3 regions of the Mesorhizobium sp. M1E.F.Ca.ET.041.01.1.1 genome follow, and region 3 is predicted to be linked to each of the others. Evidence: predicted binding sites of a transcription regulator. Region 3 holds the regulator's gene; each other region holds the start of a gene.
The links. Region 3 encodes PhoB, which activates phosphate uptake and scavenging genes when phosphate is short. Its sites were predicted from a motif close to TGTCATNNANCTGTCAT; they were not measured.
Positions count from the first base shown of each region.

Region 1: a site for PhoB is predicted at 8,026-8,042, ahead of EOA38_RS09360 (DUF1045 domain-containing protein). Genes of this name have one in related genera too.
Region 2: a site for PhoB is predicted at 7,296-7,312, ahead of EOA38_RS08570 (LTA synthase family protein). Genes of this name have one in related genera too.

Region 1 is NZ_RZSL01000076.1:7,153-16,925, forward strand. Features, by position in the region: gene EOA38_RS09325 (Gfo/Idh/MocA family oxidoreductase) at 1-778, opposite strand, end outside; gene EOA38_RS09330 (MurR/RpiR family transcriptional regulator) at 937-1,782, shown strand; gene iolC (5-dehydro-2-deoxygluconokinase) at 1,937-3,871, shown strand; gene iolD (3D-(3,5/4)-trihydroxycyclohexane-1,2-dione acylhydrolase (decyclizing)) at 3,923-5,773, shown strand; gene iolE (myo-inosose-2 dehydratase) at 5,924-6,838, shown strand; gene EOA38_RS09350 (DUF3329 domain-containing protein) at 6,903-7,115, shown strand; gene iolB (5-deoxy-glucuronate isomerase) at 7,121-7,933, shown strand; gene EOA38_RS09360 (DUF1045 domain-containing protein) at 8,081-8,788, shown strand; partial or broken gene EOA38_RS09365 (alpha-D-ribose 1-methylphosphonate 5-triphosphate diphosphatase) at 8,843-9,773, shown strand.
Region 2 is NZ_RZSL01000067.1:6,419-16,191, reverse strand. Features, by position in the region: gene EOA38_RS08600 (spore coat U domain-containing protein) at 519-1,016, shown strand; gene EOA38_RS08595 (molecular chaperone) at 1,038-1,757, shown strand; gene EOA38_RS08590 (fimbria/pilus outer membrane usher protein) at 1,729-4,143, shown strand; gene EOA38_RS08585 (spore coat protein U domain-containing protein) at 4,158-5,120, shown strand; gene fabG (3-oxoacyl-[acyl-carrier-protein] reductase) at 5,175-5,912, opposite strand; gene fabD (ACP S-malonyltransferase) at 6,144-7,085, opposite strand; gene EOA38_RS08570 (LTA synthase family protein) at 7,383-9,311, shown strand; gene rpsF (30S ribosomal protein S6) at 9,631-9,773, shown strand, end outside.
Region 3 is NZ_RZSL01000014.1:1,763-11,535, forward strand. Features, by position in the region: partial or broken gene EOA38_RS03020 (response regulator) at 1-915, shown strand, start outside; gene pstS (phosphate ABC transporter substrate-binding protein PstS) at 1,670-2,728, shown strand; gene pstC (phosphate ABC transporter permease subunit PstC) at 2,795-3,781, shown strand; gene pstA (phosphate ABC transporter permease PstA) at 3,785-4,636, shown strand; gene pstB (phosphate ABC transporter ATP-binding protein PstB) at 4,633-5,436, shown strand; gene phoU (phosphate signaling complex protein PhoU) at 5,457-6,164, shown strand; gene phoB (phosphate regulon transcriptional regulator PhoB) at 6,184-6,873, shown strand; gene EOA38_RS03055 (medium chain dehydrogenase/reductase family protein) at 7,313-8,344, shown strand; partial or broken gene EOA38_RS03060 (LysR substrate-binding domain-containing protein) at 8,553-8,932, shown strand; gene EOA38_RS03065 (adenylate/guanylate cyclase domain-containing protein) at 9,131-9,773, shown strand, end outside.

The sequences.
Region 1 (9,773 bases), on a different contig from region 3:
TGGCGATGCGGCCCTTGCGTCCCCAGGCCGAGCGGTTGACCAGCAGCGTGCCGGCGACGCCGTTTTCGAGATGCATCAGCACGCTGGCAATGTCGTAGGTTTCGACCGCGCGGCGGCCGCCGGAAGCAACCTGGCGGTCGGCATAGGGCTTCGCCATGTCGCACATGACGCGGGCGACGCGGCCGAACAGCACCTTGATCAGCGACAGCGGATGGACGGCGAAATCGTCGAGCGCGCCATAGCCCGAGGCCGCCTCATGCTTCCAGAAGAACGGCGCGTCGGGATCGGCCATGAAATCCTCATCCATCTCGATGCGCACAAGATTGACGTCGCCGATGATCTTTTCCTGAAGCAGCGCGCCGATATGGCGGATGGCCGGGTTCTGGATGTAGTTGTAGCCGAGCGCCGCCACCTTGCCCGATGTCTTCGCCGCCTTTGCCATCGCCTCGGCCTCGGCGAAACCCGGCGCCATCGGCTTCTCGCACCACAGATGCTTGCCGGCCTCCAGGATGGCGATCGCCATTTCGGGATGGAACTGGTTGGGCGTGGTCAGCGACACGACATCGACCTCCGGATCGTTGACCACGGCGCGCCAGTCGCCGGAACCCTTGGCGAAGCCGAACTCGCCCGCCTTGCGTTTTGCGAGCTCGTCATTGACTTCACCCAGATGCACCAGCTTCGGCTTCTCGACATCGGGAAAGACGGCGCCGACCGCGTTCCAGGCGATGGCGTGGCACTTGCCCATGAAGCCCGTGCCGATGAGGCCCACTCTGACCATGTCGATTGTCTCCATTGAAGAGAAAGAGAAGCATGGATGAATTAATCCATTTCACTTGAGAATGGAACGTCCAAATCATTTTTTATGGTGTTCTTGCGCGAACTCGCTATGATGAGGCAGGAGAGAGAGCTTTCAATATGGCCGTGGGCGGAGCGACGATGGACGAACGGGTGCCTCGCGATTTCGAGACGTTGCGCACGACGATCCTGGAGCGTCGGCACAGCCTGCCCAAGCGCATCGCCCAGATCGCCGCCTATGCGCTCGACAATCCCGATGACATCGCCTTCGGCACCGCCGCAAGCATCGCCGCCTCGGCCGGCGTCCAGCCCTCGACGCTGATCCGCTTCGCCCAGCAACTCGGCTTCGACGGCTTTACCAGCCTGCAGCAGGTCTTTCGCGAGCGCCTGCGCGAGCGCAATTCCTCCTATGACGAGAGGCTCGCGGCACTGCGCGCCAAGGCCGAGGAAGGTGCCGGGCACCGGGCGATCTTCGACGGCTTCGTCGCTGCCGCCAGCACCTCGCTCAGCGACATTTCGCGCGCGTTGAACGATGTGCATTTCGAAGAGGCCGTCAACTTGCTGGCGAAAGCCGAGACCATCTATGTGCTGGCCAAGCGCCGCTCCTATCCGGTCGCGTCCTACATCGCCTATGCGCTGGGCAAGCTCAAGATCCGCAACCAGTTGATCGAATCGGCTGCCGGACTGAACGCCGAGATGATCGGCTTCGCCACGCCGCGTGACGCCGTCATCGCCATCAGCTTCTCGCCTTACGCGCCGGCGACCATCGAAGAGACGCGCTCGATCGCCGAGCAAGGCGTGCCGATCGTCGCCATCACCGACTCATCGTTTTCGCCGCTCGCCCAGTTCGCCAAGATCTGGTTCGAGGTGGCCGAAGCCGATTTCGGCGGCTTCCGCTCGATCTCGGCGACGATGGCGCTCGCCATGGCGCTGACCGTCGCGGTCGGCGAGAAGCGGCGCGACGCCGGCCGCAAGCGCAAGTCCTGACCGCCTCGCGTCAGCGTTTTTCCATCCGGGAATGCTCATTCCATATTGACTATAGATTGGAATTATTATTTCATATTGAAGGCGCCACGCTGCCATCCTCGCGTGCTGCCCAAAACGACGCTGCTCTGCACAACAAGGCCGATGGGAGGTTCGAATGGGCGAAGCCGTGGAAGCGAAATATCCGCCGCTCGACGTCATCACGATCGGCCGCGCGTCGGTCGATCTTTACGGCCAGCAGATCGGCTCGCGCCTGGAGGACATCACCTCCTTCGCCAAGTCGGTCGGCGGCTGCCCGGCCAATATTTCCGTCGGCACGGCAAGGCTCGGCCTGCGCTCGGCGCTGCTCACCCGCGTCGGCGACGAGCAGATGGGCCGCTTCATCCGCGAGCAGCTTCGGCGTGAGGGCGTCTCGGTCGACGGCCTGAAGACCGACAAGGAGCGGCTGACCGCGCTCGTGCTGCTGTCCGTCGAGGACGAAGGCGTCTCGCCGATGATTTTTTATCGCTCCGACTGCGCCGACATGGCGTTGGCGGAAGAGGACATCGATGAAGCCTTCATCGCCTCGGCCCGCGCCGTCGTCGTCACCGGCACGCATTTCTCTCGCCCCAACTCGGACGCCGCGCAGCGCAAGGCTATCCGCCTCATGAAGGCCAAGGGCGGCAAGGTGGTCTTCGACATCGACTACCGGCCGAACCTCTGGGGCCTTGCCGGCCATGCCGAAGGCTTCGAGCGTTACGTCAAATCCGACCGCGTCTCGGCGCAGCTGAAGACGGTGCTGCCGGATTGCGATCTCATCGTCGGCACCGAGGAAGAGATCATGATCGCGTCGGGCGCCGACGATTGCCTGAGCGCGCTGAAAGCGATTCGCTCGCTGTCCTCGGCCACCATTGTGCTCAAGCGCGGCGCCAAGGGCTGCATCGTCTATGACGGGCCGATCAGTGACGACCTCGAGGACGGCATCGTCGGCAAGGGTTTCCCGATCGAGATCTACAACGTGCTCGGCGCCGGCGACGCCTTCATGTCGGGCTTCCTGCGCGGCTGGCTGGGCGGCGAAAGCTTTGCCACGGCCGCGACCTGGGCCAATGCCTGCGGCGCCTTCGCGGTGTCGCGCCTGCTCTGCGCGCCGGAATATCCGACCTTCGAGGAGCTGCAATTCTTCCTGAAGCACGGCAGCAAGCATCTGGCGCTGCGCAAGGACGAGGCGATCAACCACATCCACTGGGCGACGACGCGCCGGCGCGACATCCCCTCGCTGATGGCGCTCGCCTGCGATCATCGCGTCCAGCTCGAGGATGTCGCCGCCAGGGTCGGCGCCGACACTTCGCGCATCCCCGACTTCAAGGTGCTGACCGTCAAGGCGGCAGCCAAGGTCGCCGCCGGCCGCGACGGCTACGGCATGCTGATCGACGAGAAATATGGCCGCGACGCGATGTTCGAATTCGCCCGCCATCCCTTCGCCTGGCTCGGCCGCCCGGTCGAGTTGCCCGGCTCGCGGCCGCTGCGCTTCGAATTCTCGCAGGATATCGGCTCGCAACTGGTCGAATGGCCGGTCGACCACTGCATCAAATGCCTGTGCTTCTATCACCCGGACGATCCGGAAGCGCTGAAGACCGAGCAGCAGCAGAAGCTGCGGGCCCTGTTCGAGGCGGCGCGGAAAGTCGGCAGGGAACTTCTGGTCGAGATCATCGCCGGCAAGCACGGCAAGCTCGACGACACCACCATTCCGCGCGCGCTTGAAGAGCTCTATGCGCTGGGCATCAAGCCCGACTGGTGGAAGCTCGAGCCGCAGGCGTCGGCAGGCGCCTGGGCGAAGATCGAGCAGGTGATCGTCAAGAACGACCCATGGTGCCGCGGCGTCGTGCTGCTCGGTCTCGAGGCGCCGCAGGACGAGTTGGTCGCGGCCTTTGCCGCAACGAGCAATGCGCCCATCGTCAAGGGATTTGCCGTCGGTCGCACCATCTTCATCAACGCCGCCGAACAATGGCTGGCCGGAAAAATGTCGGACGACGAGGCCGTCGCCGACATGGCCTCGCGCTTCGAGCAGCTGACCGAGGCATGGCTTGCCGCACGCGGCCGTAAAGCAGCATAAGAAGACGGGCAGCATAGCAAGACGGCACAAGGAAAGCCGGAGGAAACGACAATGACCAAGACCGTTCGCCTGACGATGGCGCAGGCGCTGACCCGCTTTCTCAGCCGCCAGATGACGGAGATCGACGGCAGACGAGTGCCGATCTTCGGCGGTGTCTGGGCGATCTTCGGCCATGGCAATGTCGCCGGCATCGGTGAGGCGCTCTACCAGGTGCGCGACGAGCTGCCGACCTTCCGCGCCCATAATGAGCAGGCGATGGCGCATGCGGCGATAGGCTACGCCAAGGCGAATTTCCGCCGCCGCTTCATGGCCACCACCACCTCGATCGGTCCCGGCGCGCTCAACATGGTGACGGCGGCAGCGCTCGCCCATGTCAACCGGCTGCCGGTGCTGCTGCTGCCCGGCGATGTCTTCGCCAACCGCCTGCCCGACCCGGTGCTGCAGCAGGCGGAGGATTTCTCCGACGGCACGGCGAGCGTCAACGACTGCTTCCGCCCCGTATCGCGCTATTTCGACCGTATCACTCGGCCCGAGCAGATCGTCCCGGCGCTGAACCGCGCCATGCAGGTGCTGACCGATCCGGCCGAATGCGGCCCGGTCACGCTGTCGCTCTGCCAGGACGTGCAGGCCGAGGCCTATGATTATCCAGAGAGCCTGTTTGCCGAGCGCGTCTGGACGCCGCGCAGGGTGCGCCCGGATCGCCACGAGCTGGCGAACGCCGTCGCGGCGCTGAAGGGCGCCAAGAAGCCGCTGGTGATCGCCGGCGGCGGCGTCCTTTATTCGCAGGCTTCGGGAGAACTGGCCAAGCTGGTGCAGGGCGCCGGCATTCCGGTCTGCGAGACGCAAGGCGGCAAGTCTTCGCTCTCCGACGATCATCCGCTCAACATGGCGGCGGTCGGCGTCACCGGCACCTCAGCCGCCAACCGGCTCGCCGAGGAGGCCGATGTCGTGCTTGCCGTCGGCACCAGGCTGCAGGATTTCACCACCGGCTCCTGGGCGCTGTTCAAGAATGCCGGCCGCACCATCGTCGGCTTGAATACGCAAGGTTTCGATGCCGGCAAGCATTGGGCGCTGCCGCTGGTTGCCGACGCCGCCGAAGGCCTGGCCGAACTCAGTGCCGCGCTGAAAGGCTGGAAGGCGCCAACCGCCTGGACCGACAATGCGCTGAAGGGCAAGAAGGACTGGCAGGCCGCCGCCGCCAAGGTGACGGCCTCGACCAACGCCGCCTATCCCTCGGACGCGCAGGTGATTGGCGCCGTGCAGCGCGCCATGGGCTCCGGCGTCACCTTGCTGCATGCCGCCGGCGGTCTGCCGGGCGAATTGCACAAGCTCTGGCAGGCGGGCGCGCCCGGCTCCTACCATGCCGAATACGGCTTCTCGACCATGGGCTACGAGATCGCCGGCGGGCTCGGCGTCAAGATGGCCAGGCCCGACCAGGAGGTCGTCGTCATGGTCGGCGACGGCTCCTATCTGATGCTCAATTCCGAGATCGCGACATCGGTGATGCTGGGCCTGAAGCTCACCATCGTGCTGCTCGACAACCGCGGCTATGGCTGCATCAACCGGCTGCAGATGGCGACCGGCGGCGCCAACTTCAACAATCTGCTCAAGGACGCGCGCCACGAGGTGATGCCCGACGTCGACTTCGCCGCCCACGCGGCAAGCCTCGGCGCCGTCGCCGAGAAGGTGGCGTCGATAGCCGAGCTGGAGACGGCGCTGGCCAAGGCGAAGCAAAACAGCAAGACCACCGTGCTGGTCATCGACACCGATCCGCTGGTGTCGACCGAGGCCGGCGGCCATTGGTGGGATGTCGCCGTGCCGGAAGTCTCATCGCGGGCACAGGTAAACGCCGCGCGCAAGGCGTATGAGGGCAAAAAGCAGATGCAGAGCATCGGTGACTAAAGCCGGCGCCGCCAACTCCCTACCTCCCCCTTGTGGGGAGGTCGGACCGAAGGTCCGGGTGGGGGTCGGCGCCGACCCCCACCCCGCTGCTCCGCAGCGACCCTCCACACAAGGGGGAGGGTAGGAACGAACCGACATTGGAGTGACGACTTGAAAGCCAAACTGGGCATGTCCCCCATCGCGTGGTGGAATGACGATCTCGTGGAATTGAGCGATGACGTGTCGCTGGAGGAGTGTCTGCGCCAGTCGCGCTCGGCGGGCTTCACCGGCATGGAGATGGGCCGCCGCTTCCCCAACGATCCGAAGGTGATGCTGCCGATCCTGAAGGAAGCCGACGTCACGCTCTGCGGCGGCTGGTTCTCCGGCACGCTGGTCAACGAGGACCTGGCCAGGAACAAGGATCGCATCCAGCCGATGATCGACCTGTTCAAGGCGGTCGACGCGCCCTGCATCGTCTATGGCGAGGTCGGCCGTTCCATCCAGGGCGACCGCTCCAAGCCTTTGGCCACCAAGCCGAAACTCACCGGCGACGAGATGAAGGCCTATGGCCGACGTGTCACCGAGTTCGGCGAATGGTGCGCTGAGCAGGGCATGCCGCTCTCCTACCACCATCACATGGCGGCTGTGGTCGAGACCGAGCCGGAGCTCGATTCCTTCATGCGCCATTCCGGCGAAGGCATCCCGCTGTTGCTCGATGCCGGCCATCTCGCCTTTGCCGGCGGCGACGTGCTGCGCGCCATCGACAACCATCACAAGCGCATCAACCACGTCCATGTGAAGGATGTGCGCATGGGCGTCATCGACAGCCTCGACCGCACGAAACAGTCCTTCCTCGATGCCGTGGCGCTCGGCGCCTTCACCGTGCCGGGCGACGGCTCGCTCGATTTCGGCGCCATCGTGCAGAAGTTCGCCGACTACGGCTATGAAGGCTGGTTCGTGGTCGAGGCCGAGCAGGACCCGAAGAAGAACCCGCCGCTCAAGATGGCGCAGGTCGGGCACAAGGAACTGATGCGGGTGATGACGGCCGCCGGCTATACGGTGGAGACGCAAGGCTTCCCGGCGTAAACGGTGGATTTGCCATGGCGCGCGGTTTATCCGTTGCGCTTTGGGCAGATCCTGGATTGGCGCGATGAAAGACTATGAGCACCCCTTCTTCCGGCCATTGTGGCGACGCATCGCCGTCGTGGCCGTCTGTTTGATCTGGTCGGTGATCGAATTCGCCTCCGGCACGCCCTTCTGGGGCGTCATCGCGCTCGGCTTCGCCGGCTACGCGGTGTGGCAGTTCTTCTACCTCTACAAGCCGGCCGAGGAGAACAAGGCCGGCCCCGAACCGAAGGAGTGACCGCAATGTCGAAACTGCTCGTCAAGGCCGACAAGGGCCACGGCCACGTCGCCCACGTCACCCCGCAAAGCGCCGGCTGGACTTATGTCGGTTTCGATCTCCATCGCTTGCGGCCGGGCGAGACCACAGCCGGCAAGACGGGCGATCGCGAGGTCTGCCTGGTCTTCGTCACCGGCAAGGGCAAGACATCCGCCGGCGGCAAGGATCTCGGCCTGCTCGGCGAGCGCATGTCGCCCTTCGAGGGCAAGCCCTGGTCGGTCTATGTGCCGCAAGGCTCCGACTGGTCGGTGACCGCCGACACCGAACTGGAGCTCGCCGTCTGCTCGGCGCCGGGCCTTGGCGGTGGTCTTCCCGTCCGCGTCATCGGGCCTGACGATCTCGGCCAGGAAGTGCGCGGCAAGGGCACCAATACCCGCTACGTCACCAACATCCTGCCCGAGGGCAAGCCGGCCGACTCGCTCCTGGTGGTCGAGGTGATCACGCCGGGCGGCCACACCTCCAGCTATCCGCCGCACAAGCACGACCAGGACAATCTCCCCGTGGAGTCCTACCTTGAGGAGACCTATTACCACCGCCTCAATCCGCCGCAGGGCTTTGCCTTCCAGCGCGTCTACACCGATGCCGACAGGAACGGTGTGCGCGATCTGGACGAGGCGATGGCGATCGAGGACGGCGATGTCGTGCTGGTGCCGAAGGGCTATCACCCGTGCGCGGCCTGCCACGGCTACGATCTCTACTACCTCAACGTCATGGCCGGCCCGAAGCGGACGTGGAAATTCCACAACGCGGCCGAGCACGAATGGCTGATGAAGGCCTGAGCTCTTTATGACGCTCAACTTGTTGGTCCAGCTCGGGAAAATCGTCGGCTAAGGACCGCCAGGGGTTGTTTGCCTTCGAAAACCCATGAAAGCTTCGTCAATCCGTCATGGAAATCACCTATGGCAGCGGTCTGACGAGGACTTTCCATGCGCTACGCCATCTATTTCACCCCACGGCAGGACGAGTCGCTGGCGCGCATCGCCGCCAATTGGCTTGGCCGCGACCCCTTTGGTGCGGCGACGCGCCCGGTCGAGGCCGTAGGTGAGCTGTCGGCGGCGGAAGTTGCTTTCCACACGGCTTCGGCCAGGCGCTACGGCTTCCATGCGACGCTGAAGGCGCCGTTCGGGCTGGCTTCGAATGAGACGGAAGCCTCGCTGCGCGCCGCCCTCGATAGTTTCGCCGAGGCGACGCCGCCGGTCGTCATTCCGCGCCTCGTTGTCGGCCAGATCGACGGCTTCTTCGCCCTGGTGCCTGAAACTCCGTTCGAGCCTCTCAACAGCTTCGCCGGCGAGGTCGTGCGCGCCTTCGACCGCTTCCGCGCGCCGCTGACCGAAGCGGAGATCGAGCGGCGCAGCCCCGATTCCCTGAAGCCGCAGGAATTCCGCAACCTGTGCCAGTGGGGCTACCCTTACGTCTTCGAGACGTTCCGCTTCCACATGACGTTGTCGGGACGCGTCGGGCCACAGGAAAGCCCACGTCTTCGTGCAGCAATCGACAGCCTGTTCGCGGATGTGCTGCAGCGTCCGGTACCGGTGGATGCGCTGACATTGTTCGTCGAAACCGAGCCCGGCGCGCCGTTTATGGCGCTTTCCCACCATGCGCTTGGGCGCCGCCCGGCCAGAAAGACCGCCTGATTTGACCGCCTGATATGATCGCCCAAAATGATCGCTTGAAATAGGACTGCTGAAATGACCGCCGAGACCGTTTTGAACAACGCCCGCATCGTGCTGCCCGACGAGATCGTCGAGGGCTCGCTGCTGCTGCGCGATGGCCAGATTGCCGCGATCGAGCCGGGCGCCGCCCGCGCCGGCGAGGACATGGGCGGCGACTACATCATCCCGGGTCTGGTCGAGCTGCACACCGACCACCTCGAAGGCCACTACGCGCCGCGCCCGAAAGTGCGCTGGAACCCGATCGCCGCCGTGCTTGCTCACGACGCCCAGGTGGCGACCGCCGGCATCACCACGGTGCTCGATGCCTTGCGCGTCGGCATGGACGAGGACGCCGACCTGAAGTCCGACGACGTGCGCAAGCTCGCCGACGCGATCGAGGACAGCGTGCGCCAGGATCGGCTTAGGGCCGACCATTTCATCCATCTGCGCTGCGAGGTATCGGCGCCGGACTGCCTGGAAGCCTTCGCCAACTTCGAGACCGACGACAGGGTGAAGCTCGCCTCGCTGATGGACCATGCGCCGGGCCAGCGCCAGTTCGTCAACCTCGAGACCTATGCCTACTACTACCAGCGCAAGCTGAAGCTGACCGACCGCGACTTCCAGAAATTCTGCGAGAAGCGGATGGCCGAATCGGCCATGAATTCCGGTCCGAACCGCATCTTCATTTCCGCCGCCTGCCACGAGCGCGGCATCGTGCTCGCCAGCCATGACGATGCGACGGCCGGCCATGTCGACGAAGCGGTGGAGCAGGGTGTGCGCGTCGCCGAGTTCCCGACCACCGAGGAGGCGGCAAAGGCCTCGAAGGCGGCAGGCCTCGGCGTGCTGATGGGCGCGCCCAACGTCATGCGCGGCGCCTCGCATTCGGGCAATGTCTCGGCCAGGGCGCTGGCCGGCGACGGCCTGCTCGACATCCTGTCGTCCGACTACATCCCCTTCAGCCTGATCC
Region 2 (9,773 bases), on a different contig from region 3:
CACCCGACCTTGTTCGGAATTCGCCCTGCCGAGTCATATGGTGCAGTTTTCGAGGACCGGAGCGGCGCGTACCTGCAGCAGGCGAGCACCGGAAGCCAGATAATCGTGGCAGATGACCGGCAGGGTAGAATTATCAACAAGGTCCGTCAGATCATCGCCATGCCGCCGTAGGCGGCTTCATCATGGTCATGCAACAAAACCCAAAGGGAGTGTCTCTGCCGATTTCATATTTTATAATACTCTAATACATCATTTTCCAACACTCTAATATTGCAGCACAAAAATATCAATGAAAGAGCGAATCAGACTCGAAAGAAAAAGTCTCCTGGAGTTTAGTCGCTCGGCGTCTGTTTCATCGAAGTGAGCAGATCATGCGGCACAGGCAAAGGTTTCTACACGTCGCAACATAGGTCTTGATTGAAACATTATGCCTACTGTGGCATAGGAGGATATATATGGGGCGGGTACTGGCTGCCGGGCTTTCTGGTTGAAAGGAGGCCCTGAGGACGGAGCACCGGATGCGCATCCTACCCTTGGCTGCTTCGGCCGTTATCCTGTGCCAATCATTCCTCGCGGGCCCTGCCGTCGCGGCGGTCGCTACAGGCAACATGACGGTTCGAATCACCATTACGGCCGAATGCAAGGTCCAGACCGCGAGCGACCTGGATTTCGGCTCGAAAGGCGTCATCGACACCAATGTCGACCAGACCAGCACCATCGGCGTGCAATGCACGTCGGGTCAGACCTACAACGTTGGTCTGAGTGCCGGCGCCGGCGCCGGCGCGACTGTTGCGGTTCGCAAAATGACCGGGCCGGGCGCTGCCACGGTCAACTATACTCTCTATCGCGATAGCGGGCGCACCCAGCCGTGGGGGGACACAATCGGCACAGATACGGTCGCCGGGACCGGCACCGGCAATGTCCAGAACCTGACTGTTTATGGGCGAGTGCCACCGCAGGCAACACCGGCCGCAGGCGTCTACACGGACACGGTTGCGATCACCGTAACCTACTGACCATTCCGACGGAGGAACGACATGCGACCCTTGCTGTCACGCATTGGTGCCGCGGCACTCTTCCTGCTGTGCGCGAGCGTTTCACAGGCAGCCTCTCTCAGAGTAGCCCCGACCAGTCTGGAGCTGATCGCCCCCGACAGCGCCGCCGTGCTCAATCTGCACAACGATGCCAGGCAGCCGATCAACGTGCAGCTTCGCGTTTTCAGATGGAGTCAGGCGGACGGTGTCGAGAAGCTTGAGCCAACCTCGGATGTGGTGGCCAGCCCACCCTCGACGCAACTCGGGCCAAACGCCGACTACGTGGTTCGCATCGTCCGCCCGAGCAAAGCCCCCATACGCTCCGAGGAGAGCTACCGCGTGCTGGTGGACGAATTGCCCGATCCATCGCGAAGGAAGGCCGGCACGGTCACCCTGGTGCTTCGTTATTCCGTGCCGGTTTTCTTTCGCAACCCGGACACAAAGGGCCCTGACGTATCGTTCAGCCTGTCGCGGACAGGCCGAAGCCTCGTGCTGACGGCGCGCAACAACGGTGAAAGCCGCCTGAGGCTGTCCAATGTCAATCTGACGCAAGCCGGCAAAAAGCTTGGAAGCCGCAACGGACTTGTCGGCTACGTGTTGGGCGGCGCCACCATGCAATGGCCGATCGGCAGCAGCAGATCGCTGTCCGGAAGCTCTGTCGCGTTGAAGGCACAGAGCGACTTTGGACCATTCAATGCTCCAGTTGCGATCAAAGGGCAGTAGGATCGCGATCGTCGTTGCAGGTACTTTTCTTCCTCTCCTGCCGGCGAACGCGCAGGATTCGCAATCCCAAATTGCGGAGCCCGCTCCCGCCCAAACGGAACGCCGCGACCTTTATCTCGAGGTGTTCATCAATGACGTCTCGACGGAGCTGATCGGCACCTTCACGCAATTGCCTGACGGTGGCTTCGCAGCAACCCCGGACGAGCTGACACAGGTCGGCCTGAAGCCGGTAGAGAGCGCTGCAGACGGTAACGGTCTGATCCGGCTGGATCGGCTGCCCGGCGTGTTCTATCGCATCGACGAAGCAACCCAACGCCTTTACGTCACTACCACGAACGAGGGGCGCGCCGCTCGCATCGTCGACGTTGGCGGGGGTGAGAAAGAAGACCGGATTCAGCCGCAGTCCGGTTATGGCGCAGTGCTTAATTATTCGCTTTTCGCGAGCTCCAACCAATTGTTCGAAAAGGACGTCGATCTGTTCCAGAGCATCTCGGGCGGCTTCGACGCACGTCTGTTCAGCCCATTCGGCACGCTCAGCCAGAATTTTATCGCCGGTTATTCGGATGGAGAATTTGGAGGATTTACACGACTCAACACGACCTGGAGCTACTCCGACCCGAAACGCCTGATGACCTATCGGGTTGGGGATTTCATCTCCGGCGGACTTTCCTGGACGCGGCCCGTCTACCTCGGCGGCATCCAGGCTGAGCGCAACTTCGCCTTGAGACCCGATCTGGTCACGTTGCCGCTGCCCTCCTTTGGAGGGACCGCGGCCGTACCCTCGACGCTCGAAGTCTACACCCAGAACGTCCGCACCTACACCGGCAACATCCCGGCCGGCCCCTACCAGATCACCAACCTGCCGGTGTTTGCCGGCGCCGGGGAAGCGCAGGTTGTCCTGAGGGACAGTCTCGGCCGGGAGACCACAACCAGGCTCCCCTTCTATACGTCCAGCGACATGCTGGGCCAGGGTCTGCTCGATTTCTCGGCAGAGATTGGATTTCCACGGCGCAATTTCGGCATCGAATCCGACGACTATGACAGCCGAGTGTTTGGCGTCGCCACCGCGCGCTACGGTCTCACCAACTGGCTGACACTTGAGGGCCATGCAGAGGGCGGCGAAGATTTGATCAATGGCGGAGTTGGCGCTGCCTTTCCGCTTGGACCCTATGGCGCGGCTTCGGTTGCGGTTGCCGGCAGCCATCATGGCGGGCGCACCGGCTCGCTTGTGAACGCATCGCTGGAGATGAGCTACGAAGGCTGGTCGATCTACGGCCGAATTCAGCGCGCCTTCGGCGACTATGAGGACATCGCCTCGGTGACAGCCGAACCAACGTTTTCCGATGTCGACAATGTTCCGATCTTCAGCGCAGGCGTTCCTCGCGCGATCGACCAGGTCACTCTCAGCGTTCCGACGCCGCTCGACTTTTCGAGCCTCAATCTCTCCTACACGCATCTCGAAAGTGCCGAAGGCCAGAAGAGCCAGATTGTCGGCCTTTCCTACAACCAGCAGATATTCAAACGAAGCAGCCTCTATGCCACGGCTTTTACCGACCTCGAGGATCGCGGCAGTTTCGGTATCTTCGCAGGGGTCTCCATCCCGTTCGGCGACGATATCACGGCCTCCGCAGGGGTCGAGCAGGGACCTGATGGTCTGAATGTCGTGGCGGACATCGCCAAGTCGGAGCGGCTGGAAGAGGGCAGCATTGGCTGGCGGGTACGAACCTCGGAAGGCGACACGCCTAACCGTTCGGCCGCGGCGAGCTACCGCTCGCCCTTCGCGCGCTTCGAGGCCGGCGTTCAACAATACGGCAAGGATGTTCGGGCGACCGCGCAAATGGACGGTGCGATTGCCGTGGCAGGCGGCGGGGTCTTTGCAACCAACCGTATCGACGATGCTTTCGCCGTCGTCGAGGTCGGTGCGCCCGATGTCGATGTCCAATTCCAGAACCGGCCGGTGGGAAAGACCAATCGGCAAGGGCGTATTCTGGTCCCCGGCCTCAACTCCTATGAGCCGAACACGGTTTCGATCGACCCCAAGAACCTGCCGGTCGATGCGGATGTTCCGGCCACCAAGGAAGTCGTGATGCCGGCCGATCGCAGCGGCGTGGTAGTGAAGTTCGGGGTCTCGGAAGCGCCGAAAGCGGCGCTGGTCACCCTGGTCGACAGCAACGGCGAGCCATTGGAGGCCGGCCTGAAAGGTCGTATCGAAGGTGGCTCGGAAGAGTTCGTCATCGGCTATGACGGTCAAGCCTACATTCGCGGCCTCAACTCCCAGAACGCCGTCGTGGTCGATCGCCTGGACGGTACCTCATGCCGGGCCGACTTCCCCTACAAGCCCCAGCCAGGTCAGCAGGTGGCAATCAAGGACGTAGCCTGCCGCTGAAAACAGGAGAAGAAATGCTCCGCACCGTCATTCTCTTGCGCATTATCATCCTCTCAGCCATCGCACCGATTCCTTCGCTCGCCTGGGCGCAAAGCTGCGCCTTTGGCGTTTCCAGCATGGACTTCGGCCCGGTCGATACGCTGTTGACCAGCCAAACCAACTCGACGGCGACAATCAGCATGAATTGCACCGGTACCGCAGGCCAGCGCATCCTGATTTGCCCGAATCTCGGGGCCGGCACCGGAGGCGCAACGTCTGCGACGGCCCGCCAGATGTTGAGCGGCGCCAACACCCTCAACTATCAGCTCTATTCGGATTCGGCGCGCAGCGTGGTGTGGGGCTCTTATGCATGGGCATATGCCTCCCGCCCGCCGGCTTTGGCGTTGACGCCGAATACTTTGGGCACGGCCACAGGCACTGCGACCATTTATGGCGCCGCATTTGGTAGCCAGGGAACGGTGCCGCCCGGAATCTATCTGTCGACGTTTTCCGGTGCAGATGTCGAGTTCCGCTATCGCTACAGCACCGGCAACGATTGTGGTTCGGGTGCCGGTATCCTAGCTCCAAGTCCAACCTTCACCGTAAATGCTACGGTCGCAGCCAATTGCCTCGTGTCGACCCAGAACATCGATTTCGGATCGACAGGAACACTCAGTGCCAATGTCGACGCCACCGGCCAGGTTTCGGTCACCTGCACGCCAGCGGCAGCGTATACCGTCTCGCTGAACGGCGGCACCACCGGCTCGCCTCCGACGGCGCGCAAGATGTCGAAGGGTGCGGAAACCGTGACCTATGGCCTATACAAGGATGTTAATCGGACTCAACCTTGGGGCGACTCGTCGACGCCTGGCAGCACGGTCCCCGGAACCGGAATCGGGGTAGCGCAGAACCTGACTGTCTATGGCCGCGTGCCGCCACAGGTAACGCCGTCAGTTGGCGTCTACACCGACACGGTGGTCGTCACGGTCACTTATTGAGACCGAGGGACGGAAGCAGCGATCAGTTTGCTTAGCGAATGTCGCTGACCGTTCTCAGATCATCGCCATGCCGCCATTGACATGGATGGTCTGGCCGGTGACGTAAGCCGCCTCATTGGAAGCGAGATAGGCGACGGCCGAGGCGACCTCGGCGCTGGTGCCCATGCGCCTGGTCGGGATCGCCGCCATGATCGTTTCCTTCTGCTTGTCGTTGAGCTTGCCGGTCATGGCCGATTCAATGAAGCCCGGGGCGACGCAGTTGACGGTGATGTTGCGGGTGGCGATCTCCTGCGCCAGCGACTTGGAAAAGCCGATCATGCCGGCCTTGGAGGCGCAGTAGTTGGTCTGGCCGGGATTGCCGGTGACGCCGACCACGGACGTGATGTTGATGATGCGGCCATGGCGGCGGCGCATCATCGGATGCGTCAACTCGCGCGTTAGCCTGAACACGGCGGTGAGGTTCACCTCCAGAACCTGGTCCCAGTCGGCATCCGACATGCGCACGAACAGGCCGTCCTTGGTGATGCCGGCATTGTTGACCAGGATGTCGACGCCTTCGAGGTCGGCCTCCGCCTTCTGGCCAAGCGCCTTGACCGCGTCGCGGTTCGTCAGGTCCGCCGGAAACAGCTTTACGCGCTCGCCGAGCTCGCCGGCCAGGGCTTCCAGCTTCTCCACACGGGTGCCGTGCAAGCCTACGATGGCGCCCTGGCTGTGCAGCACCCTGGCAATCGCCTCGCCGATGCCTCCCGATGCGCCGGTGACGAGCGCCTTGCGGCCGGTCAGTTCGAACATTTTTCCAACCTCATTTTCGCGAATACGCCCCGAGCGATGTGTGTTCCGTATACGTTAAATCGTCCAAGCCATGCCAGAAATCTTGGGCCTTAAGGATATCTTCCTTGCCAAGCCGGATCCGCTCCACGACCTCGGCTGAGAGGCGATAGTCTTCATACTCTTCGAAATCGCGCTGGACTCTGCTCCGGCCTGGCTTTGATCCGGCCATGTCGCACCTATGGTTCGATCTTCCTAGCCCAATGCCGCCAGCGCCGCATCGATCTCCGCTGCCGTGCCGATGGCGGCGGTGGCGATGTCGCGGTTGATACGCCGCGCGAGGCCCGACAGCACTTTCCCGGCGCCGACTTCGTAAAGCGTCGCTACGCCGTTGGCGCCAAACCATTCCACCGTCTCGCGCCAGCGCACGCGGCCGGTCACCTGCTGGACCAGGCGGCGGGCGATCTCATCCGGGTCATCTGTGGGCGTGACGGTCACGTTGGACACGACGGGAACGACCGGCGCGTTCTTCGCCACGCCGGCCAACGCCTCGCGCATGGTCTCGGCCGCCGGCGCCATCAGTGCTGAGTGGAACGGGGCGGAGACCTGCAGCATCAGCGCGCGCTTCGCGCCCTTTTCGGTGCACAGCTTCGCCGCCAGCTCGACAGCCGCCTTGGCGCCGGAAATAACCAGCTGGCCGCCGCCATTGTCGTTGGCGATCTGGCAGACCGAACCTTTGGCAGCCTCGGCGCAGGCGGCTTCGACGCCGGCCTGCTCAAGCCCGATGATGGCTGCCATGGCGCCCTCGCCCGCCGGCACCGCCGCCTGCATGGCATTGCCGCGGATGCGCAACAGCCGCGCGGCGTCGGCAATCGAGACGAAGCCGGCCGCGGCAAGCGCCGAATATTCGCCGAGCGAATGGCCGGCGACGTAAGACACCTTGTCCTTCAGCGAAAAGCCGCGCGATTCCAGCGCCCGCAAGGCCGCAAGCGAAACCGCCATCAATGCCGGCTGGGCGTTGGCGGTCAGCGTCAGCGTCTCCTCCGGCCCTTCCCAGATCAGTTTCGACAAACCTTCGCCAAGCGCCTCGTCGACTTCCTCGAAGACGCGGCGGGCCTCGGGAAAGGCATCGGCGAGATCCTTGCCCATGCCGACGGACTGGCTGCCCTGTCCCGGAAAGGTGAATGCGACGGCCATCTCAGCGTCTCCAACGGCTTGTTTTTCCCTGCCTCTGACGCAAGGCGGACGACCAAGTCAAGCCCGCAGGCGCCAGTTCGGCGCCCATTTCAGCCGGAAAACCGGCCGAGTTGCCTGTTCCAAAAGGCTTTTTGGCGATCACACCTGATGAAAACCGCTCACGAATCGTTTGCTGGCTCTTCTTATTTCCGCCACAGGCGCTAGCTTTGCGTGACATTTCGATGACAGAAGCGTGACGCGTGTGGAAGACGCCAAGCGCGAACGGAAGCAAGCGCGGCAAGGGCCGGGGGAAGCGACGTGGCAAGGATCAGGAAGGGCGCGGGCAAACCCGTGCCGCAATTCTTGGAAGACGATCCGTCCACCGGCTATCTGCCGGGGCGGAGATGGCCTATCGTCCGTTACGGCCTCGCCACGCTGCTTGCCTCGGCGCTCCTGGTGTTCGCCATCGAATGGATCGTGCGCGGCGACTTCTTCGGCACGGTCGACTTCTTCCTGCAGCCGTTCAAGCCTGGCTGGACAACCATCATCGTCTTTGCGCTGGTGCTGATCGGCCTCGACGCCGTCCTTGGCCGCAGCCATCAGAGCCTGATGATCGTCACGCCGCTGACGTTGGCGCTGGCCTTTGTCGGTCACCAGAAATCGCACTATCTCGGCGACCCGCTCTATCCCACCGATTTCCTCTACGCACGCCAGATCATGGCGCTGATGCCGCTTCTGGTGCGCGAGCGCCCGTGGACTGCCGCGCTGCTTGCGGTGACGATCGTCGCGGGTCTGACACTGCTCGTCTATGGCTGGCGGGTCTGGCGCCGCCGCGTTCCGATCCTCAGCCGCAAGGGACGGCTGGCGCGCCTGACGCTCGCCGTGCCGCTGCTCGCCTTCTTCGTCTCGATCATGGACTATGCCACCTTCTCATGGACGCGCGACAGGCTGCAGATCATCCCGATCATGTGGGACCAGAAGGAGAACTACGCCTCCAACGGCTTCGCGCTCGCCTTCGCGATGAACGTGCCGATGGCGCATGTGTCAGCGCCGCCCGGCTATTCCGAAAAGACGATGGACGCGATCGTACGTCCCGAAGTTACCGCCTCGGTGCCGGACGAGAAGCCCGACATCATCGTGGTGATGAGCGAATCCTTCTGGGATTCGACCGAGCTTCCCGGCGTCAGAATCAAGCCTGATCCGATCCCGACGGTGCGCGCGCTGCGCTCCGGTTCGATGTTCTCGCCGGAGTTCGGCGGCATGACCGCCAATATCGAGTTCGAGGCGCTGACAGGCTTCTCGAACGCCTTCCTGCCGGCGGGCTCGATCCCCTACCAGCAATATGTGCGCACGCCGACGCCGTCGCTGGCGACCTTCCTGAAGAGCGAGGGCTACCGGGCGCGCGCCATCCATCCGGGCACCAACTGGTTCTGGAACCGGGGCGCCGTCTATGCCGACTTCGGCTTCAGCGACTTCCGCTCGGAAGAGACGCTGCCGCCGATGGAAAAGCGCGGGCCGCTGGCCTCCGACGCCGCGATGACCGACGAGATCATCCGCGAGGCCGATGCCAGCGAGGATCCGGTGTTCATGTTCGCCGTCAGCCTGCAGAACCACGGGCCTTACGAACCCTACCGCTATTACAATCCGACCCACTCGGTCGATGCGCCGATCAGCACCTGGGCGCGGGAATCGCTGCTCTCTTATGCCGAAGGCTCGGCCGATGCCGATCGCGGCCTTAAGCGGCTGATCGAATGGGCCAAGAAGCGCGAGCGGCCGACCATCGTCGCCTTCTTCGGCGACCATCTGCCGCCGCTCGGTCCCGTCTATGTCGAGACCGGCTTCCTCAAGGACAATGTCGCGCCGCGCAGGGAGCCGACGCCGGAGGCGGCGCTCGAGCATCACGACACGCCACTGATCATCTGGTCGAACCGCTCCGGTCCGGTGGAGAACCTGGGCTCGGTGAGCCCGGCCTTCCTGCCCTACCATATCCTCACCACGGCCGGGATCACGCATCCCTATTACACCGGCTTCCTCGGCGCGCTGCGCGAGCGTTATCGGGTGGTCGACCGCAACCTTCTGCTTTCGCCCTCCGGCGAAGCGACGCCCGACTGGGCGAGGCAGAAGAAGATCGATCCGCAGATCAACGATTTCCGACTCATTCAGTACGATATGATGTTCGGCAAGCGTCATACCGCGCCCGACTTCTTCCCCGAGACGGTGGCGCCGCTCGTCGCCCATACGAGCTGAGCCTGTCATCAATCCGGGACCGCCGGAGATTTCCGGCCCTGCGGCATCGTGGAATTGTCGATCCTGTCTCCCGCCCTTGCCTTCCTGGGGAATTGCTGTATAGACGCCCGCAATCTGCCGGTCCTTGCTGGGGGCTGAACGGAGGGCCGTGGCATTCGCCACGTCACGAAGCCACAAGCGCTTTTGGCCTCCCGTGTCTCCGCTCTCGACCGTCTCGTGATGCTCCTTTCTTCCCCGCTCGTTCGCGACCGGGTCAGACAAGTTGCAGAGGCTTAGCCGCGAGGGCCGGTGAGAGAAACGAAGAAAGGCACTTAACATAATGGCTCTCTACGAACATGTGTTTCTTGCCCGGCAGGACCTGTCGCAGCAGCAGGTCGATGCGCTTGTCGAACAGTACAAGGGCGTCATCGCCGCCAATGGCGGATCGGTCGGCCGGATCGAGAACTGGGGACTGAAGTCCCT
Region 3 (9,773 bases):
GCCGTCAACCGCTCGATCCTCAGCGAGCAGATGGCGTCGTGGACCTTCGATTCCTGCGCGGCCGAAAGCGGCGCCGAGGGACTGAAGGTGCTGATTGCCGCCGCCGCTTACGGCGTGCCTGTTGATTGCGTCGTGCTCGACTACCAGATGCCGGGCATGACCGGCGCCGAAATGGCGCGCATCGTGCGCAACACCGCCGGCCTCGCGCATACGCCGATCATCATGCTGACCTCGGTCGACCAGTCGCTGGCCAATGCCACCTATCGCGATCTCGGCATCGACGCGCAGCTGATCAAGCCGGCGCGCTCCTCCATCCTCTTGGAGACGCTGGTCGCCACCATCCAGCGTCATCGCCACGGCACGACGGCCGCCCAGCCGCCGCTAATAGCGGGCGCCGGTCCCGCGCATGGCGCGCCGCAGGCATCGCCGGCGCAGGCGCCCGCGGCGGTGTCGGATCGTGCCCTGCTGCAGCCGCCGCCCGTCCGCGCGCGACCGCGTCCGGCCGGCGTGGAGCGTGGGCTCGACATCCTCGTCGCCGAGGACAATGAGGTGAACCAACTGGTGTTCACGCAGATACTCGGCGAGACCCGCTATCATTTCGAGATCGTCGGCAACGGCCGCAAGGCGCTCGATGCTTTCGGCAAGCTCAATCCGCGCATGATCCTGATGGATGTGTCGATGCCGGAGATGAACGGACTGGAGGCGACCGCGGCCATCCGCCGGCTCGAAGCGGAGATGGGGACGCATGTGCCGATCGTCGGCGTCACCGCGCACGCGCTGAAAGGGGACCGCGAGCGCTGCCTGGAAGCCGGCATGGACGATTACCTGCCGAAGCCGATCAGCCCGAAGGCGCTGCTCGAGAAGCTCGAAAGATGGCTCGGCCCGGACGCGGAGGTCCGACGTAGCGCCAGCTAAAGCGCGTCGCGACGAGGCGGATTCAGGCGACGCGCTTTAAGTCTTTGTTTGATGCATGTCGTTCTCCCAAAACCGCTGCGCACTTTTGGGCGACATGCATTAAGCAATTCCAGGAAAAGTGTGTAACGGTTTTCCGTCCGGAATTGCGCAAAATCAAACATTTAGAGCGGATCAGCGATTCTGTGAAAAGCTGAGCCGCTCTAAGCAATTCCAGGAAAAGTGTGTAACGGTTTTCCGTCCGGAATTGCGTAAAAACAGATAGCTCCCTTCCGCAGCAGCCCGCCGTCAGCCGGTGACGCAGACGTATGGTGTGATCGCACCATACCAAAGCGAAGCCAAGCAAGGACAATAAGAGCTGTCGATTCCGCCCCTCGGTTACGGGCGGGAGCAGCGACCGCCGGCATAGAAACAGCGTCGACTCTACCCCAACGGACCCTGTTTTCGGCGATGGCTAGGCCATGATCCGCTCTGGCATTCGGGCAACGCGCTCTCGTCCGGATTTTATTTCCCGGCGGCCGAGATCCGGCCGCCGGGACAAATTTTCAATTTAAAAGTCAGACAAGTTACTGATTCCCGCGGCAAACTCCGGCTGCTCGGCGGAACCGGCCGCAGACCCCTTCCAGACAACCCCGTCCAGACGTTACCGGGCTGACACGAAACTGTCATGCGACTGTAATAATCGGGAGCTATTGCGCTCACCGGGCGCCGGTAGACCGGGTGCCAAAAGACCATATTCCGAACAGGAGCAGGCCACATGAGACATTTCATCCGCTCGGCGGCCGTTGCGATTGCAATGGCTGCGGCATCCACCCTTTCCATCTCCGCCGCGATGGCTGCCGATATCTCCGGCGCCGGCGCCACCTTCCCCTATCCGATCTACGCCAAATGGGCCGACGCCTACAAGAAGGAGACCGGCACTGGTCTCAACTATCAGTCGATCGGCTCCGGCGGCGGCATCAAGCAGATCAAGGCCAAGACCGTGACCTTCGGCGCTTCCGATGCGCCGCTCAAGGGCGATGAACTCGAGTCCACCGGGCTGGCGCAGTTCCCGATGGTGATGGGCGGCATCGTTCCGGTCGTCAACCTCGAAGGTGTCAAGCCGGGCGAGCTCGTGCTCGACGGTCCGACGCTGGCCGACATCTTCATCGGCAAGATCACCAACTGGAACGACGAGGCGATCAAGAAGCTCAATCCCGACGTGAAGCTGCCCGACCAGGCGATTGCGGTCGTCCACCGTTCGGACGGCTCGGGCACCACGTTCAACTTCAGCTACTATCTCGGCGACGTCAGCGCCGATTGGAAGTCGAAGGTCGGCGTCGACAAGGCGCTCGAGTGGCCGGTGGGCATCGGCGCCAAGGGCAATGAGGGCGTCGCCAACAACGTGTCGCAGACCGGCGGCGCCATCGGCTATGTCGAATACGCCTATGCCAAGCAGAACAAGCTCACCTATACCGACTTGATCAACAAGGACGGCAAGAAGGTCGAGCCGACCGCCGCGGCGTTCTCGGCCGCCGCGGCCAATGCCGACTGGAGTTCGCAGCCGGGCTACGGCGTCATCCTGGCCAACCAGGCCGGCGCCGAATCCTGGCCGATGACCTCCGCCACCTGGATCCTCGTCTACAAGAAGCCCGACGATGCAGCGGCCACCGGCGAAGCGCTCAAGTTCTTCGCCTGGTCCTACGCCAAGGGCGACGACATGGCTGCCGAGCTCGACTATGTTCCGATGCCCGACGCGGTCGTGAAGAGCGTCGAGGATATGTGGGGCAAGGATATCGTCGACAGCAACGGCAAGCCGATCTTCTCCGGCATGTAATTCTTACGGAATGAGGAGGGCGCTTCCGGCGCCCTCCTGTCTCTCTTCCGAAATGCGAGGGGCTAAATGACTGCCGTTTCCGAAGCCGTGACGTCGTCCGCCATGCGGACCAGAGAAGCGACGGTGCGCCGCTTCGCCTTCACCGACATGGCCTTCCGGGCGGCCACGCGCGCTTCCGCCATCCTCGTGCTGGTGCTGCTTGGCGGGGTCGCCATCTCGCTGATCGCCGGCTCGTGGGAGGCGCTGTCGAAGTTCGGCGTATCCTTCCTGACGACCGAATCCTGGAATCCGGTCACCGAGAACTTCGGCGCGCTGGCCCCGATCTACGGCACCATAGTCACTTCGGCCATCGCCATCATCATCGCCGTGCCGATCGGCATCGGCATCGCCGTCTTCCTGACCGAGCTCTGCCCGCGGCCGCTCCGGCGCCCGATCGGCATTGCGGTCGAGCTGCTCGCCGGCATCCCCTCGATCATCTACGGCATCTGGGGCCTGTTCGTCTTCGCGCCGTTCCTGCAGACGACGGTGCAGCCCTTCATCATCAGTCTTTTCCACGGCATACCGGGCCTCTCCAGCCTGTTCGCCGGTCCGCCCTACGGCATCGGCCTGCTCACGTCGTCGCTGATCCTCGCCATCATGGTGCTGCCCTTCATCACCTCGATCACCAAGGACGTGTTCGACACGGTGCCGGCGGTGCTGAAGGAATCGGCCTACGGCATAGGCTGCACGACCTGGGAGGTGACCCGGCGCGTGGTCATCCCCTATACCCGCGTCGGCATCATGGGCGGCGTCATGCTCGGTCTCGGCCGCGCGCTCGGCGAGACGATGGCCGTCACCTTCGTGATCGGCAATGCGCACCGCATCAGCGCCTCGCTGTTCGCGCCGGGCACGACGATCTCGGCGACCATCGCCAACGAATTCACCGAGGCCGACGGCGCGCTCTACACCTCCTCGCTGGTGGCGCTCGGCCTGATCCTGTTCATCATCACCTTCATCATCCTCGCGCTCGCACGCTACATGCTGTTGCGCATCGATAGCCGCACGGGAGCCTGACTGATGTCGACCGCCACGTCGCTCCACCGAAGCCGCAAGCGCAAGAACGCCGTGATGATGGCGCTGTGCGTCATCGCTGCCGGAATCGGCCTCGCCTGGCTGGCGCTGATCCTCGGCGCGCTGCTCTACAAGGGGCTCTCCGGCGTCTCCCTGGCCGTGTTCACCGAAATGACGCCGCCGCCCGGCGACGCCGGCGGCCTGCTCAACGCCATCTACGGCAGCATCGTGATGACCATCATCGGCATCATCGTCGGCACGCCGATCGGCGTGCTCGCCGGAACCTATATGGCCGAGTACGGGCGCTTCTCGCGGCTGACCACGGTGGTGCGCTTCATCAACGACATCCTCTTGTCGGCGCCGTCGATCATCGTCGGCCTGTTCGTCTATGAGCTGCTGGTGCGGCCGATGGGCCACTTCTCGGCGATCGCCGGCGCGGTCGCGCTGTCCATCCTGGTGATCCCCGTCGTGGTGCGCACCACCGAGGACATGCTCAACCTTGTGCCCAACGCTCTGCGCGAAGCCGGCACTGCCATCGGCGCGCCGCGCTGGGTGGTGATCCGCTCGGTCGCCTATCGCGCGGCGCTTTCCGGCATCGTCACCGGCATCCTGCTGGCGATCGCCCGCATTTCCGGCGAGACGGCGCCGCTGCTCTTCACCGCGCTCAACAACCAGTTCTGGTCGAGCAATCTCAATGCGCCGATGGCCAGCCTGCCGGTGACCATCTTCCAGTTCGCGCTGAGCCCCTATGAGGAGTGGCAGCAACTGGCCTGGACGGGCGCACTCATAATCACCCTGACGGTTCTCGGGCTGAGCATCCTCGCCCGCAGCCTTACCGGACGCAGAGAGGACAGATGAAACCGATGTTGTCCACCGACCTGAACGTAGCCGACACCGTCGTCGAGAAGGCCAAGATCGAGGTCAAGAACCTCAACTTCTACTATGGCCAGTCGAAGGCGCTGAAGGACATCAACCTGTCCTTGCCCGAACGCAGCGTCACCGCCTTCATCGGCCCGTCGGGTTGCGGGAAGTCGACGCTGCTGCGCGTGCTGAACCGCATCTACGAGCTCTATCCGAAGCAGAACGCAGAAGGCCAGGTGCTGCTCGACGGCAAGAACATCCTCGACCGTTCGCAGGACCTCAACCTGCTCAGGACCAAGATCGGCATGGTGTTCCAGAAGCCGACGCCGTTCCCGATGTCGATCTACGAGAACATCGCCTTCGGCGTCAGGCTGTATGAGAAGATCAGCAAGGCCGAGATGGACAACCGCGTCGAACAGGCATTGAAGCGCGCGGCGCTGTGGAGCGAGGTCAAGGACAAGCTCAACGCCAGCGGCCAGAGCCTTTCCGGCGGTCAGCAGCAGCGGCTTTGCATCGCCCGCACTGTGGCGGTGAAGCCGGAAGTCATCCTGCTAGACGAACCGTGCTCGGCGCTCGATCCGCTGTCGACGGCCAAGATCGAGGAACTGATCGACGAATTGCAGGCCGACTACACGATCGTGATCGTCACCCACAACATGCAGCAGGCGGCGCGCGTGTCGCGGCAGACGGCGTTCATGTATCTCGGCGAGCTGGTCGAGTTCGACCGGACCGAGAAGATCTTCACCTCGCCCCGCGAGAAGCGCACGCAGGACTACATCACCGGCCGCTTCGGCTGAGTTCATACGAGGATACTATCATGGCCGAACACACCGTCGCTTCCTTCGACGAGGATCTGAGGCAGATCAGCCAGCTCATCATCGACATGGGCGATCTCGCCGGCTCCATGGTTGGCGCTTCGACCAAGGCTCTGCTCAATTCCGACAACGCGATGGCGCAGCGCGTCGTCTCCGACGACGCCATCATGGATGCGCGCCAGCGCGAGCTCGACGACCGCGCCATCACGCTCATCGCCAAACGGCAACCCATGGCCGACGACCTGCGCAGCGTGGTCGGCGCGATCCGCATGGCCGGCGACCTCGAGCGCATCGGCGACCTCGCCAAGAACATCGCCAAGCGCGTCGGCTCGGTCGGCATCAGCGCCGCGCCGCGCGACCTGTCGCACTCCATCGACTCGATGGCGCAGCTGGTGCTGATCCAGGTCCAGGGCGTGATCGAGGAGTACACCGCGGGCGACGCCACGGCGCTTGCCAAGCTCAGGAACGACGACGAGCGCGTCGACGTCAAATACACCTCCGTCTTCCGCGAGCTCCTGACCTACATGATGGAGGATCCGCGCAACATCACGGCCTGCACGCATTTATTGTTCTGCGCCAAGAATCTGGAGCGCATCGGCGACCATGTGACCAACATCGCCGAGAACGCCTACTATGTGCTGACCGGCACGCAATTGCCCGCGAACCGTCCGAAGCAGGACGAGACGGCGATGCCGGCGCCGGCGGCCTGACAACGAAGGTACCTGCTGAATGATCGCGCCACGCATCATGGTGGTGGAGGACGAGGAGCCGCTGGGGGTGCTGCTCCGCTACAACCTCGAATCCGAAGGCTATCAGGTCGAGGTGGTGACACGCGGCGACGAGGCCGAGATCCGCCTGCAGGAAAACGTGCCCGACCTGCTCGTGCTCGACTGGATGGTGCCGGCGGTTTCCGGCATCGAGCTCTGCCGGCGCCTGAGGATGCGGCCCGAGACCGAACGGCTGCCGATCATCATGCTGACCGCGCGCGGCGAGGAAAGCGACAGAGTGCGCGGCCTCTCGACGGGCGCCGACGATTATCTGGTCAAGCCGTTCTCGACGCCGGAATTCATGGCCAGGATCAAGGCGCTGCTGCGCCGTGCCAAGCCGGAGGTGCTGTCCAGCGTGCTCAAGGTCGGCGACATCGTGCTCGACCGTGAATCGCACCGCGTCTACCGCAAGAAGAGCGAGATCAGGCTCGGCCCGACCGAGTTCCGGCTGCTCGAATTCATGATGCGGCATCCCGGCCGCGTGTTCTCGCGCAGCCAGCTACTCGACAATGTCTGGGGTGAGACGATCTATATCGACGAGCGCACGGTAGACGTGCATGTCGGCCGGCTGCGCAAGGCGGTCAACAATGGCCGCATGCCCGACGTCATCCGCACCATCCGTGGTGCGGGCTACGCGATCAGGGAAGACTAGGGCGGTTCACCGTTTCACGGAAACGGCGAGCCACTCTATCTCTTTGTTCTCACGCAATTCCGGACGGAAACCGAGCTTCACACTTTTCCTGGAATTGCTCTGGAGCCCCGCCCTCCCGATGGATCGAAATCATGTTTCAGGGGCAGAACTCAATAGCAGGCGGTTGCCGATGGCCGCGAAGGGCCAGAGGCAATGTCGGCTTCTGATCCAAACCTGTCGTTCGTTTCCGCTCACGCCCAATGGCAGCTGATGTGAGGCCATTCCAACTACTGTCGCGGCTGCGTCCCAATGTCATTCTGCTCAAATGAGCAGTTGTTTGTTGGGTGGCGACCGATCTTCTCGTGGGGTTGATCTGGAGCAAGTCGCTCCATCCCAGCGCGCGCTACCTTTCCATTAGAGTTTACCTCAGTGGAGGAGTCCAATTCGGACCGAGGTTGCCATGAAGTCTCTGCGCGTCGTTGTTCGCCACCATGGCGGACCTGAAGTTCTGGAGATCGTGGAGGAGGACGCGCCCCATCCGGCATCAGGTGAACTGCGCGTGCAAACAATCGCCGCCGGCGTCTCCTTCGCAGAGCTATTGATGCGGGAGGGGATTCATCCCGAGAAAACGACCCTGCCATTCACGCCAGGATGGGACATTGTCGGCATCGTCGATGAGGCCGGAGAGGGAGTGTCCCATGCCATGATTGGTAAAATGGTTGCGGCGCTTCCCATTCATGGTGGCTACGCCCAGTTCATTTGCCTGCCGGCAGATGAACTCACTCTGGTTCCAACTGGTGTCGATCCCGCCGAGGCAGTCAGCCTCGTGCTGAACTACGTTACGGCCTATCAGATGATGCATCGCCTTGGGCATGCCTCTCCGGGTCAACGGGTCCTCATTCATGGCGCCGCCGGCGGAGTCGGCACGGCTCTGCTGCAACTTGGCCGCCTGGCAGGTCTGGAGATGTATGGGACTGCATCTCTTGCAGCCCATCAGATCGTATCCGATCTCGGGGCCACGCCGATCGACTACGAGCGAGTTGACTTTGTCGAAGAGATTCATCGCCTGACAAACGACGGCGTGGATGTCGTCTTCGATGGGGTCGGCGAAGCCAATGTCTGGCGTTCGTTTCGTACCCTGAGGCCTGGTGGCCGCGTCATAGCCTATGGCTTCACTTCATTTCTGCAGAAGGGCCAACTGGCAGGGGGCTTGCGTTACCGTCTTCGCGGCATATTGCGACCTGCGTGGTACGCGGTCCGCGCTTTCGTTTCACCAGGCCGACGACGCATACTCCCCTACAGCATACAATATCTGAAACGGTGGAAGCTCGCTTGGTTCCGCGAAGATCTCGGCGTTTTGCTCGATCTGCTTCGCGACGGGAAGATCAAGCCGATGGTGGCCGACCGGATGCCATTGATTGAGGCTCGTCGCGCCCAGGAGCTGCTCGGTCAGGGAGGTGTCAAGGGCAAGCTCGTGTTGATCTGCAATTGACTGACCACCCGACAAGGATCGCCGAGCCAGAGCAGAGCCTTTGAAACGCAAATCGCCTCCGGCATCGGCCTTGATCGTTTCAATGACTGCCTATGGCGCTGCGCTAAGCAGACCCCCCGTCACGCCGTCTTCTGCGCCACCAGCCCCAGTTCTTCGACCATCGCCTGGCTCATCAAGAACTTCTGCGGCTTGCCGGTCACCGTCATCGGCCGGCGATCCAGCCTTCGCCTCGCCGCCGGTGCCGCCGGAAAGCCCTGAGCTGGAGCGGCTGATGCTTCTCGAGGAAGGACTGCCTGCGCGAGCAGGCGCTGGCGGTCTGCGGCAGCGTGCGGCCGGTGGCGACGGCAAGCTACGGCGCGACCAGCCTGACGACCCTTTTGCAGATGGTGGCGCATGGGCTGGGCGTGACGCTGGTTCCGGAAATGGCGGCAAGCGCCGCCGGCGTCATGCCGGACTTGAGGATCGTGCCATTCCAGGGAGCCGATGCCGCAGCGCATGATCTGCATGGCCTGGCGGAAGAACAAGGTGCGGCAGGACGAATGCATGGAATTGGCCAAGATCATCCGTGGACTGGACCAGACGGTTCTGGGGGTTGACTTGGCGGCGCTGGCGGGGCGTGAGCTTGGCGGCGCCGATCAAAGGTCAGCCGTTGACCCTAAGTGGTCATTCAAGCGGACTGCGGATTAGCCCGGAAGCTCCAGCCGTGCTAGAGTTCGGTGATCGCATCGCCGGAGTGGAGCGCATTTGGCGCGACACCCTTGGCCATGAAGCACACACCGTGGTGCTATGGAACGCAAGCTTGCGGCCATTCTTGCCGCCGACGTCGTAGCTTACTCGGCCCTGATGGAGGCGGACGAGGGAGGGACCTTCGAGCGGCTTAGGGCCAGCCGTAAGGAGCTGTTCCAGCCGGAGATCAGCAAGCATCACGGGCGCATCTTCAAACTGATGGGCGACGGTTTGCTGGCTGAATTCGGCAGTGCAGTCGATGCTGTCGAGTGCGCGGTAACCCTTCAACGCGGCATGGTGGAGCGCAACGCAAGTGTCCCCGAAAGCGAGCGCTTCGAGGTCCGCCTCGGGATCAATCTGGGAGAAGTGATCGTCGAAGGGGACGATCGCTACGGCGAGGGTGTCAATGTCGCCGCTCGCCTGCAGCAGCTCGCTGATCCCGGCGGCGTCTGCGTTTCAGAGAAGGTGTCCAAGGAGGTCGAGAAGAAGCTGGCGTTTGAGTTCGAACCCATGGGCGGCCAGCGGGTGAAGAATATAGCCGAGCCGATATACTGCTATCGCGTAAACTTGCAGTCTGTCAGAGCCTCTTCGGCCGGTCGACCGGTATCGTTGGAATTGCCCGACAGGGCGGCCGTCGCCGTCTTGCCTTTCGCCAACATGAGCAGCGATCCGGAGCAGGAGTTCTTCGCCGAGGGATTGGCTG